DNA from 4 places in the Clostridium subterminale genome. Region 4 is predicted to be linked to each of the others. Evidence: riboswitches for the same ligand, from Rfam matches in the RefSeq annotation. Region 4 holds a riboswitch; each other region holds the start of a gene.
The links. A riboswitch is a leader RNA that binds a small molecule or an ion and turns the genes downstream of it on or off. The one in region 4 is predicted to bind cobalamin.

Region 1: it holds a riboswitch for cobalamin, as region 4 does, so the genes downstream of both, cobT (nicotinate-nucleotide--dimethylbenzimidazole phosphoribosyltransferase) here and ABDZ93_RS08585 (DUF4430 domain-containing protein) in region 4, are expected to answer to the same signal.
Region 2: it holds a riboswitch for cobalamin, as region 4 does, so the genes downstream of both, ABDZ93_RS17065 (YitT family protein) here and ABDZ93_RS08585 (DUF4430 domain-containing protein) in region 4, are expected to answer to the same signal.
Region 3: it holds a riboswitch for cobalamin, as region 4 does, so the genes downstream of both, ABDZ93_RS06675 (sirohydrochlorin cobaltochelatase) here and ABDZ93_RS08585 (DUF4430 domain-containing protein) in region 4, are expected to answer to the same signal.

What each region holds. Positions count from the first base shown of each region.
Region 1 covers NZ_BAAACI010000007.1:235,707-238,911, forward strand. Annotated here, with positions in the region: gene cobC (alpha-ribazole phosphatase) at 1-244, opposite strand, end outside; gene cobT (nicotinate-nucleotide--dimethylbenzimidazole phosphoribosyltransferase) at 306-1,379, opposite strand; cobalamin riboswitch at 1,539-1,711, opposite strand; gene ABDZ93_RS14790 (DMT family transporter) at 1,974-2,834, shown strand; gene ABDZ93_RS14795 (MGDG synthase family glycosyltransferase) at 3,072-3,205, shown strand, end outside.
Region 2 covers NZ_BAAACI010000008.1:114,193-117,397, forward strand. Annotated here, with positions in the region: gene ABDZ93_RS17060 (sigma-54 interaction domain-containing protein) at 99-1,139, opposite strand; gene ABDZ93_RS17065 (YitT family protein) at 1,156-2,007, opposite strand; cobalamin riboswitch at 2,237-2,419, opposite strand; gene ABDZ93_RS17070 (pseudouridine synthase) at 2,649-3,205, opposite strand, start outside.
Region 3 covers NZ_BAAACI010000002.1:171,279-174,483, forward strand. Annotated here, with positions in the region: gene ABDZ93_RS06670 (cobyrinic acid a,c-diamide synthase CobB) at 1-309, opposite strand, end outside; gene ABDZ93_RS06675 (sirohydrochlorin cobaltochelatase) at 321-1,151, opposite strand; cobalamin riboswitch at 1,297-1,477, opposite strand; gene ABDZ93_RS06680 (GIY-YIG nuclease family protein) at 1,679-1,918, shown strand; gene ABDZ93_RS06685 (DUF2238 domain-containing protein) at 2,059-2,694, shown strand; gene ABDZ93_RS06690 (MGDG synthase family glycosyltransferase) at 2,763-3,205, opposite strand, start outside.
Region 4 covers NZ_BAAACI010000005.1:223,375-226,579, forward strand. Annotated here, with positions in the region: gene ABDZ93_RS08570 (acetaldehyde dehydrogenase (acetylating)) at 1-4, shown strand, start outside; gene ABDZ93_RS08575 (phosphate propanoyltransferase) at 4-654, shown strand; gene eutM (ethanolamine utilization microcompartment protein EutM) at 729-1,019, shown strand; cobalamin riboswitch at 1,480-1,664, shown strand; gene ABDZ93_RS08585 (DUF4430 domain-containing protein) at 1,985-2,599, shown strand; gene ABDZ93_RS08590 (hypothetical protein) at 2,697-2,828, shown strand; gene ABDZ93_RS08595 (hypothetical protein) at 2,828-3,205, shown strand, end outside.

The DNA of each region.
Region 1 (3,205 bases), on a different contig from region 4:
AGTTTCTTTCATTCAATCTAGAATCTACTATAAACTCTTCTCCTTCATATATTCTTTTAAGTGTATCCTTCGCCCTCTTCTTTTCACTGCAAAACACCTTATCAAAGTTTATATGCTTCAGTTTTCTTCCTACTAATTCAGCTTGTTTAATTCCCTTTGCTGTGAGCTCACAGTCTATTTCTCCATAGTAAGTCTTCTTTATATTTTCTTCTGTCTCCCCATGTCTAACTATATATATTTTCAATTACTACACTCCTTTATAAAAAGATGTATACCCAATAATCTATATACAACCTGTGCACATTCTATTGATTTCTTATATCTATATAATCTTTTTTATCTATACCAGCTTCATTAAAGGAATCCATATTATTCATAGTAAAAACAGCACTCTCTATTATTCCAAAGGCTATTGGACATCCACTACCTTCACCTAATCTCATTCCCAAGCTAAACATAGGCTCAAGTCCTAAAGTTTCCATTGCATATTGTGCTCCTGGTTCTGCTGAAAGGTGAGATGCAAACATATAATCAGAAGCCTTTGAATTTAATTCCTTTGCACAAATAGCTGCTGCTGATGATATAAGCCCATCAATTACCACTGGTACTTTATATATAGCTCCTCCTAAAAATACTCCACAAAGTCCAGCTATATCAAATCCACCTACCTTACTAAGCACATCTATTACATCATTTTTGTTAGGCTTATTTATTTCAATAGATTTTTTTACCACAGCCTTTTTATGAGACAATCCATCATCTGTTAGACCTGAGCCTTTACCTACTATTAAATCACTATCGATTCCTGAGAATACACTTATTATAGCTGCAGAAGTAGCTGTATTACCTACCCCCATTTCACCAGTTCCTATTAAATCATATCCTTGATTTTTTAGTTCCTTAACAACATCAATTCCTACCTTTATAGCTTTGATAGCTTCTTCCCTAGTCATTGCAGGACCTTTAATCATATTACTTGTACCATATCTAATCTTTCTGTTAATTATTCTAGAATCAGTAAAGTCCTTATCTACACCTATATCTATCACTGTAGTATCACTATTATAGTATTTGCTTAATATACACACTCCAGTAGTACCCTTCACAAAGTTTTCTGTAACTGTAGCCGTTACCTCCCTTGGGCATGATGAAACCCCTGATTCTTGAATTCCATTATCAGCACACATTATAACTATATTTTTCTTATTTATCTCTTTTATATGCTCACCTTTAATCCCACTAAGTTTAACAACAATATCTTCTAAGGCTCCTAAACTTCCTATGGGCTTACTTAAATGATCTATATAATTCTTAGAATTATTCATAACTTCCTTATCTGCATGTTCAATACTACTTAATATTTTTTTTAACTCTTCCACTCTTATCACTCCATCTAAATTTATTCTTTAAAATTTATTCTTTAAATAGTTTTATTATAACTAAAAACACCCTTATCCTCTAAGATAAGGGTGTTAATACACATAACTAAATTTATTAAACTAAAAAATAGTTTGATATACTCTTCCCTCCGAAGGTCTCAACTAACAAAGTTTTAGGCAGGTCTCCTGACTCACGGCTTATCCTCATCATTCCCTTCCCAGTGAATCACCAGTGGTATTATGACTTGTATCCGTACACAGTAGCGGGGGCTGCAGTGGATTTTAACCACTTTCCCTATTAAACTTAAAGTACCTTAAACTATTATTCATCTACTTTAAATTATATACTACTAGGATAACTTATTCAACAATCTTTATAGATTCCACTTATATTATATAAAACTATTAATTAAAATATAAATCAAATTTACATAACATTCGTAAATATCCCTATTCCCTTGAAAAATTTATGAAATAGTGGATAATTATAATTGATAAGTAATATCATTTGAATTGTATTTATAACTTTACTATAATACATAAACTGTATTTTAAAATAGTTTATAAAAATTAACTTAAGATTGGAGACGTACTATGAGTAATAGAATTAAAGGAATAATATTAATTATTTTATCTGCCTTCGGCTTTGCAATGATGTCCGCATTTGTAAAGCTATCTGGAGATTTACCTTCTATGCAGAAAGCTTTTTTTAGAAACATAGTTTCTTTTGTCATAGCCCTTGGAATGATTATATATCACAAAGAAAGATTCTTCGGTAAAAAAGAAAGCCAAAAGCTTCTTATTATGAGATCTACTTTAGGTACATTAGGAGTAATATTAAACTTTTATGCCATTGACCATTTGATTCTTTCCGATGCTAATATGCTTAATAAGCTAAGTCCCTTCTTTGTAATACTTTTCTGTGCTATCTTTTTAAAAGAAAATTTGCAACTAAGGCATATTGCTATTATCACTGTCGGATTTCTTGGATCACTACTTATTATTAAACCAGCTTTTAGTGTGGATATAATTCCTTATGTTATAGGACTTTCATCTGCCATATTTGCTGGAGCTGCCTATACCTGTGTTCGTGCCATTGGAAATCGTGAAAAACATTATACTGTAGTATTCTACTTTTCTTGTTTTTCCGTAGTGACTATTTTACCATTTATGATATTTTCTTATACGCCTATGACTTGGCTTCAATTTACCTACTTAATACTAGCTGGTATCTTTGCAACTATAGGACAGTTTGGAATTACTCTTGCCTATAAGTATGCACCTGCAAAAGAAATATCAATTTTCGATTACTCTAATATAATATTTTCAGCTATCATAAGTATGGTAATATTTAACCAATCCCCTGATATCATAAGTGTTTTAGGATACATAGTTATATTTTCGGCTTCACTTTACATGTTTATGTACAATAAAAAATTAGATAACCCTAAATAGTATTTTAAAAAGGGTTGTCTCAAAGTTAATTCTTTTGAGACAATCCTTTTTATTTTTATAACTAATATCTTTCTTTCTCTATTTTATATAGTAATTTATTATAAATTTATGTTAAATTTAATAATTTTCCCTAAATCTTTAATAAATCTTAATATTTATTAAAGGTATTTCTTAAGATTTACCGGGTAATATAAAACTATAGTAAAAATTATGTATGATTAATGGGAGGTTAAAAATATGAAAATATTAATTCTTACCGGAAAATTTGGTATGGGTCATTATTCAGTATCTAAATCTTTATGTGAAGAAATTAAATCTAAATATCCTAATGTATCTGTAGTTATAAAGGATGTTTTTGATTATGCATTACC
Region 2 (3,205 bases), on a different contig from region 4:
TAAATTTTGCTTTTATTTACTCATCCTATCATATGCAAAATTGCAAAATTGCATTATTGCACTTCTGCATATGAAAACTATCTTAAAATAAGATATTATTATTTATTACTTGCCATAATTCTTTGTCTCTTTCTAACAATAGTAGATGCATCTATGCCTAAAGCCTTAGATGCATTTTTAATATTACCATGCCTGTTTATGGCATCATTTATTATTTCTAGTTCTATTTCTTCTATAATTTCCTTAAGACTATATCCTTTTATTGAGTAATTATTAATACTAATCATATACTCTTGCTCCTGCTTAGCTTTTATTATTTCCTCAGGTAAACTATTCTTTTTTATTTCGTTATCTTCTGCCATAATAATTTGTCTTTCTATTACATTTTTAAGTTCCCTTACATTTCCTGGCCATTCATAATTATATAAATATTCCATAGCCTCCTCACTAAGGTAACACTGAAGATTATACTTTTTATTTAGAGAATCCATAAAGTACTGTATTAACAAGGGCACATCTTCTTTTCTTTCTCTCAATGGCGGTATTTTTATAGGGAACACACTTAATCGATAATATAAATCTGATCTAAACTCTTTAGCCTTTATAAGTTGTTTTAAATCTTTATTAGTAGCGGCAATAATTCTTATATCTACAGATATGGAATTTGTACCTCCAACCTTTTCAAATTTCTTTTCCTGAATTACTCTTAATAGCTTTACCTGAGTTAACAAAGGAAGTTCGCCTACCTCGTCTAAAAATATTGTTCCTCCATCAGCCAGTTGAAATAATCCAATTTTGCCTCCCTTACTTGCACCCGTAAATGCTCCAGCTTCATATCCAAATAGTTCAGATTCTATAAGATTCTCAGGAATAGCTCCACAATTAATTGTGATAAAGGCCTTGTTCCTTCTCGAACTATTAAAATGTATATATTTTGCAATACCCTCTTTTCCAACTCCAGTTTCTCCTAAAATTAATGCAGTAGTATCAACATTTAAGATTTTTGTAGCACTTTTCATTACTTCTAACATAGGTGGTGCTTCAACCTTCATACCACTTATTTCATAAAGTTTGTCCTTTATTTCTTCTACATTGAAAGCTTGCTTTGAGCATGTCTCACTATTATACTTAACCTTCATTTAATCACCACCTCACTTAATAACTTATACTTTTAAATCCATAGCCAAATACTTCACATATATTATTTACTGTAATAAAGGCCTTTTTATCTATTTCATTAATATACTTTCTTAGTCGTATAAACTCCCTTCTTCCTATTACTACAACAATTATATTTTTATCATCTTCTGTAAATCCACCCTTGCCATGATAAACAGTAACACCTCTATCAAGCTCTGTAATAATGAATTCTTTGATTTTCATATATTCCTCACTAATTATGGTAACTTCTTTACTCATGTTAATGCCTTCTATTATCCTATCAATAACGAAACCATTTATAATTACACCTAACATTGCATACAAAGAGAGCTTAGGACCAAAAGCAAAAGCAGCCATAAAAGTAATACTTAAATCTGACAATAATACTCCCTTACCTAGATCAATGTGAAAAAATTTATTTAATACCTTTGCTATAATATCCGTACCACCTGTAGAAGCATTCTGATTAAACACAATTCCCATTCCTGCGCCGGAGATAAGAATTCCAAAAATAAGTTCCAAAAATAAATCTCCAGTAATCGATTGCTTTATCATTACTGTTTTCTCAAAAGTTAGAACCATAAAAGATATACCAAAGCTTGCATATATAGTCTTAGCTCCAAAGCCTCCTCCTATAAAAACAAATGCTACAATAAAAAGAATAATATTAATTATAATCATGATTACACCAACTGGAATAGAAGGTATAAAGTTATTTAGAACAATAGCTAAACCATTTGCACCACCTGTGGCTAGATTATTAGGCATTAGGAAGAAGTACATTCCCGCAGCTACCATAATCATTCCTATATTAATCAATAAAAACTCTTTAAATTTTTTTTTCATATTAAAAATCCTCCTTTAAATTCTAAAAAAGTACTAATAAAATTTATTAAACACTTGAATTTTTATTGATACTTAGCCATAGTGCTTGAGTACTATTCTTCCTATCCAAAGAAAAAAGCCTCTTAACTCAATTGTTAAGAGGCACAAGAAACAAACTAAAAATTTTGTATGAAAATTATACTTTACATACAATTGTCTCATTATGACACCCCCTATCTACCGTAGAGCTAACGATGTATTAATAAAGGCAGGTCTTCTGACTTTGGTTCATAGTTGCTTCAGCCTTCCCAACATAAGTCAGTGGCACTAAATGAAGCTTCTCCCCATTACAGCGGCGGGACCGTCCAGGATTTTCACCTGCTTCCCTTTTAAACAAAGTGCAAAACTTTGTACCTCTATTTATTATATTTATTTTTCACTCTATTCTAATATATACTGTATTTCAATTTATTTCAATATTGTAAATTTATAAAAAATGAAAATGTCTTTAGATAAATATCTACAAGACTAAAATACTTCCTCCACTTAATCTGTATGATCTGAATTCTGTTTATTTGCTACTATCCACCATAAGATGTTAGCACTATCATGATATCATAAAATCCTTCCTCTAGAAATAATTGCCTTGTTTTTTAACAATCTTAATTTAACTTTCCCAATACTTTTTGAATTTCCTCTTCTGTCAACATTCTATATTGTCCCTTTTTAAGTGTTTCATCTAACATTAATCCACCTATGGAAATTCTCTTTAGATATACCACATGACAGCCTACTCCTTTTAACATACGTTTAACTTGGTGTTTACGTCCTTCAGAAATTGTAAGATATCCAGAGACAACTGGCTGATCATAACGGCTTGAATCCATATTATAAAATTCTCTAATATTAGTCTCCAGTTCTAGCTCTTTGTAATTTCCGCATTTAACTACTTCTATTTTTGCTGGTTTCGTTAATGCTTCATTTTCTCCAATGGAAATTCCCTTTTCTAGCAGCTCTCTACCTTCTTTATCTAAAGAACCCAATGCCCAGAAAAAATATGTCTTTTCAACATGTTTTTGTGGATACATTAACTGATGATCAAAACTTCCATCGTTAGTAAGCAACAATAATCCTTCTGTATCTTTATCTAATCTACCAACATGAAATACTCCATTCATGTTAACCTCATGAAAAAAGTCAAACACTGTTTTATTATCAG
Region 3 (3,205 bases), on a different contig from region 4:
ATGAGCTGTAGAGAAATTAGTATCTATGCCTTTTCCATCATAAAGCCCCATAACTCCTTCAATAATTCCTACATCACCTCGACCTCTTAAATAGCTCTCTTTAACCCCTGTTTCTCCCATTAGAAATAAATCTAAGTTTCTTGTAGCTACTCCAGTTATTTCTCTATGGAAGGCTGGATCTATGTAATCTGGTCCAACTTTATATCCTTGAACCTTATATCCTCTATTTATAAGGGTTTTCATAAGTGCTAATGTAACAGTGGTCTTTCCTCCGCCACTACTATTTGAAGAAACTATTATACTATTCATAATTAACTCCTTTACGGTGTTTTCTTTGTATCTCCTAAATGAAGATATTTATTATCTATTACGTCCTGTACATGATTTACATATATATGTCTGAACTTTTCAATCTCACCTAAACCATGAAGATATATGTCTACTTTAATTCCAGCTTCTTCTAATATAGTTTTCCATGAATCTTCTTCATCAGAGGCCATATCATTAGTGGCATGATCTCCAGCTACTAACATAAGTGGTGCTAACTTAACATGATCAATACCTTTTCTTTTAAGAATCTCCACTATCATATCTACGGTAGGATATCCTTCTACAGTTCCAACATATACATTGTCATAATTTAAATAAGTAAATACACTTTGAAGGGCTACAAAGGCCGAGTTAGCTGGATGATTACTTCCATGTCCCATAAATACCATGGTCTTATCCTTTTGTATAATTTCTTTTATAGCATCTATAAATACCTCATAATCATTAGGAGTTTCTTCTCCTCCTTGGAAGTGAAGTGCTGGCCTACCTACTTTTATAGACTTAAATTTATTACTTGCTTTAAACTTATCAACTACTAATCTAACATATTGGAACTCTTCTCCTGGTATTATATGAAGTGGTTGAACTATAACTTCCTCATATCCCTCTTTATACAGTTGTTCTAAAGCTTCCTCAGGAGTAGGTATAATTATTCCATCTCTATTTTTTATCTTTCTTATTATCATATGCGCTGTAAAAGCTCTCATAACATGATACTCTTTAAATCTTTCTCTTATTTCATCTTCAATCTTTTCTATAGTTAATTTTAATGTATCCTTATAGGTAGTTCCAAAACTTACTACTAATATAGCCTTTTTCATCCTAGTTCCTCCAAATTTAATAAATTAGTGCAAAATAAAACCCCTACCCAAAAGGTAGAGGTTAAAATTCAATTTAACTACACAACATAATTATAATTTGTAATATAAGTACAAACTAAACTATTAACTCCCTTCCCTCCGAAGTGTCATATCTATGCTTTAGGCAGGTCTCCTGACTCACGTATCATCCTCCATCTCACCTTCCCAGAAATACACTCCAGTGGTTTTTCTATGAGATTTCGTCTCCGTACACAGTAGCGGGGGCTGTAGTGGAATTTAACCACTTTCCCTATTAAACATAATGTACCTAAAACTATACTTTATTCAATTTAAATCAACATATTATTTGCTGTTTCTTTTTAATTCACTTTAATTATACCTTATGATTTAATTTAATTCAATATCAATACACCAGTATTTATAAAATAGTATAATATATTCATGATAAAATAATGTTATACTATTTAAATAGTATTATGTATTAGTGATAATTATTCTAATTTTTAATATATTTTTGAGGTATAGATATGGTTTTTGTTTATATATTAAGATGTAGCGACAATACTTTATATACAGGGTGGACAACTAATTTAGGTAGAAGGCTTAAATGCCATAATAGCGGTAAGGGCGCTAAATACACCAGATGCAGATTACCTGTAGAAATTGTATACTATGAAAATTTACCTGACAAATCTTCAGCTTTAAAAAGAGAATGTGAAATAAAAAAACTTTCTAGAGCAGAAAAACTTATTCTTATAGAAAAATAATACAACTAATTTAATTATATTAATTTCATATGTTATAATGTTAAATTAGCTTATATTTTTGTTATGTTTTTGAAATATTATATATGAAATATATTTATTCTTATTTTAGTTACTTTCAAAAATAACATGGAGGGAAACCTATGAAAAATACAAAACTTTCTTTTGCTTTATTTTTCAAGTGGATATTTAGAGCAATTTTATTAGTGCTATTTATTTATTACTCAATTGTAAAAGTGGGTAATAACGCCAATTATATTATCAATATTCTAATAATTTTTGTCACTTCTTTTATACCAGATATAACTTTAAATTTATTTAAAGTTAAAATGTCTAATTTACCTGATTTTCTATTACAATTCTTTATATTTTTAGCTCTACTTTTAGGCCGAATGTATAATATGTACTCAATACTACCTTGGTGGGACTTATTTCTTCATTTTGCTTCAGGTGTTCTTTTAGGATTTTTAGCTTTAGCTATTTTAAAGCCCCTTATAGGTGAAAGTAATCTTAAAATCTTACCACCATTATTTATAGGTATATATATATTACTCTTTACGATTTCTGGAGCTGCTCTATGGGAATTTTGGGAATTTGCGGGAGATCAACTGTTTGGGTTTGATTCTCAGCTTAATAGTCTTATGGATACTATGACTGATATGATAGTTGGTTCTTTAAGTGGAGTTATACTATCTATAATGGGATTTTTACACATGAAAAATGGCTCATTCAAATTTTTAGATGAATTTATTAATGCCGTTACAAAATTACACAAATAAGACTAACTACTTATAATTTAAAGCAAAAGACCAAGGCTTTAAAAACCTTGGTCTTAATTATTTAAGTTCTAAGCAATTTCCGAATTGCTTTCAGCCTCATTCTCTTTAATTAATCTTCTTATAAGTTCTAGTAACTCAATGGTTGAATTTGATTTATCAAAAGTCATACAATTTTCTTTAATCTCTTTTAACTTGTCTTTATCCTTAAGCAAAGCCTCTATAGCTTCAATACAATTATCACCGCTGCCTATAGATATGGACATTCCATGATCTAATAAAAACTTTGCATTTGCTTCTTCTTGTCCTGGTATTGCATCAAAAGTAATTAAAGGAAGATTTGCTGCTAAAGCTTCTGATACTGTCAATCCTCCTGGTTTAGTAATTAAAACATCTGCTAAGTTCATATATCTATGCACTTCATTGGTGAACTTAATAAGCTTTGTTTGTTTATTACTAAACTTAATCTGCTCTTTAATTTTATTATATAATCTTCTATTATTACCCGTTAGAA
Region 4 (3,205 bases):
CTAATGGATAATTGTGAAGCAGTATTAAAGCTTTTACTAGAAGCTGTGAAAAACGATGAAAAAAACACTGCATCTCAGGGAAACTCATCTGAGATTCCAGTAGGAGTTTCTAATAGACACGTACATCTATCACAAAAGGATTTAGAGATTCTTTTTGGTACAGATTACAATCTTACAAAGCTTAAAGAGTTATCTCAGCCTGGACAATATGCATGCAAGGAGCTTGTAACAATTTGCGGACCAAAAGGTGCAATTGAAAAAGTTAGAATTCTTGGACCTGTAAGAAGTAAGACTCAGGTTGAAGTATTAAATGGAGATTGCATTAAACTTGGAGCAGCATCAAATGTAAGACTGTCTGGAGATTTAAGCAGAACACCTGGAATTACATTAGTAGGACCTAAAGGATCTGTTCAAATTGAAGAAGGTTTAGTAGTTGCACAAAGACATATTCACATGACACCTGAAGATGCTAAAAATTTAGGAGTTTGTGATGGAGATATAGTATCTATAAAATTTGACGATTTAAGAGGCGGAATATATAGTAATGTAGCTATTAGAGCTAATGATGCTTCAAAACTTGAATGTCATCTTGATATAGAAGAAGCTAATGCAATGGGCATTAACTCAAAATCAAAAATAACAATAGTAAAGTAAAAAAGCAACATAATAAGTGGTTATAATTAAAAATTATAATATAAATAAAAAAAGATATTTAGGAGGATTATAAAATGAAATACGATGCATTAGGAATGATAGAAACAAAAGGTTTAGTAGGATCAATTGAGGCAGCTGACGCTATGGTTAAAGCAGCTAACGTATATTTAATAGGTAAAGAATATGTTGGAGGCGGACTTGTAACTGTTATGGTTAGAGGCGATGTTGGAGCTGTTAAAGCTGCTACAGATGCTGGTGCTGCTGCTGCACAACGTGTTGGAGAATTAGTATCAGTTCACGTAATCCCACGTCCACATTCTGAGGTTGAAGTAATTCTTCCATCTTCTAAAGAAGCTGCAAAGTAGGATTTTAATTACACTGTAAAAAAATAAAAACGTCGCTAAAGATAATTTAGCGGCGTTTTCTTTTTTTGATTAGAACAATTTTAATTTTTCTTGAGTTCATGAAGATGGAGTAACTTACATATGGAGATGTGAGGAGCGGACATTGTTTGTACCCTAAGGAAGTATGAAAATCACAATAAAGATACTCTTACAAAACAGATAATTCTATTTTGTTTGTATATTATTACATCAAGTTATGGATAATGGTTCTAATATAATTATTTTTGAATATTATTTTAATATGAAAGTTTAATTGAGAATTGCAAAGTTCAAGCTTGGAACAATATATGTATGAATATATAAATAATAACATATAAATATTTAGTTGACAATTTAGGGTAATATATCTATAATACAAATTGTATGGTAGTATAATTTACATAAAGTTAATATATGTAAAACTACTAATAAAAATTTAATCGTAATCATTGATTTATTTTATGACGAGAAATATTCGTTAAGGAAGTCGGTGCAATTCCGACACAGTTAATCCCTACTGTAAGGGTGACGAACAAAGCAAAAATGCCACTGGTATAAAAACTGGGAAGGCGCTTTAAGTAGGATGAACCTAAGTCAGAACACAACAGTAAGGTAAATCAATAGATTTCACTGTGCAAGTTTTACCAATTATAAGCATGGATATCTGAAGGCATAGCAGATGTTTATTTTTTACGCCCATTTTTAAAAAAATGAGCATAAAAGCTTAACTATATAGCATAAAAACTTTTAGAAATTTGAAAAATGACTGAAATGAAAATTATAGATAAATACATGCTGAAATAAGGGGGGATAAAATTATTGGTAAAATTCATCACATAACTATTTATAAAAAAATGATAAGAAGGTAGCAAATACTTTTATTATGATGAATTAGAATGACAAAATAAATGTTGTGTTAAGGGGATAAAAGATTGGGGAGGATTATAATGAGTAAAAAAATGAAAAAGTTTTTTGGTTTTCTTTTAGTTCTAGTTATGACCTTAGCTATTAATGTAAATGCAAATATAAATGCCTTTGCAAATGCTAATGAAACTGTTAATGTTCAGATTCAGATGAATGGAGAGACTTATATTAATGAAACCGTAAATCTTAATGATTTAAAATCTAAATTAAGTTCAATAAATTCAGATCATCTATATAGTACACAACCCTATACTAATTATGCTACCGAAGGTATAAAGACACCAACTACAGCTGATGCTTTAATTTTTGCATATAACCAATACTATATGAGTCAGGGATCAGCAGAGGTAACTCCATTACTTGATACTAATTATCCAAATACAGAAGCTGCTATTAGCTATAATTGGGATTTGAAGCCATATACTGGTAATCCAGGAATCTACTTTATTTACTTTGATGGAATGACAACTGTAGATAATGGTACTATTCAAAATTCAGATGGTACCCATACTTGGACTGGTGAGGCATGGACTTTCTATGTAAATGGAGTAAAATCAAATTCATATGCTAGTAACATCTCATTAACAGATGGTATGACAATTACTTTTAATTATGGTACAGTATCTGAGACTTGGTAAAATTAGGGGATAAAATATTTTAATAAATAATTAAGATTTATAAAAAATGATATGAAGGTAACAAATACTTTTATTAGTTTTAAGAAAACCACCTGCTATGCAGATGGAACGCAAAATGCTTATAGTCACAGTGCAAGCCACCCGTTTTACGGGTGGTTATGACTATAATGAATTAAAAGGGCAAGATAAATGTTATGTTAAGGGGATAAAAGATTGGGGAGAATTATAATGAGTAAAAAAATGAAAAAGTTTTTTGGTTTTCTTTTAGTTTTAGTTATGACCTTAGCTATTAGTGTAAATGCAAATATAAATGCCTTTGCAAATGCTAATGAAACTGTTAATGTTCAGATTCAGATGAATGGAGAGACTTATATTAATGAAACAGTAAAGCTTAATGATTTAAAATCTAAATTAAGTTCAATAAATTCAGATCATTTATATAGTACACAACCATATACTAATTATGCTACCGAAGGTATAAAGACACCAACTACAGCTGATGCTTTAATTTTTGCTTATAATCAATATTATATGAGTCAGGGAGCAACAGAGGTAACTCCATTACTTGATTCTAATTATCCCAATACAGAAGCTGCTATTAGCTAT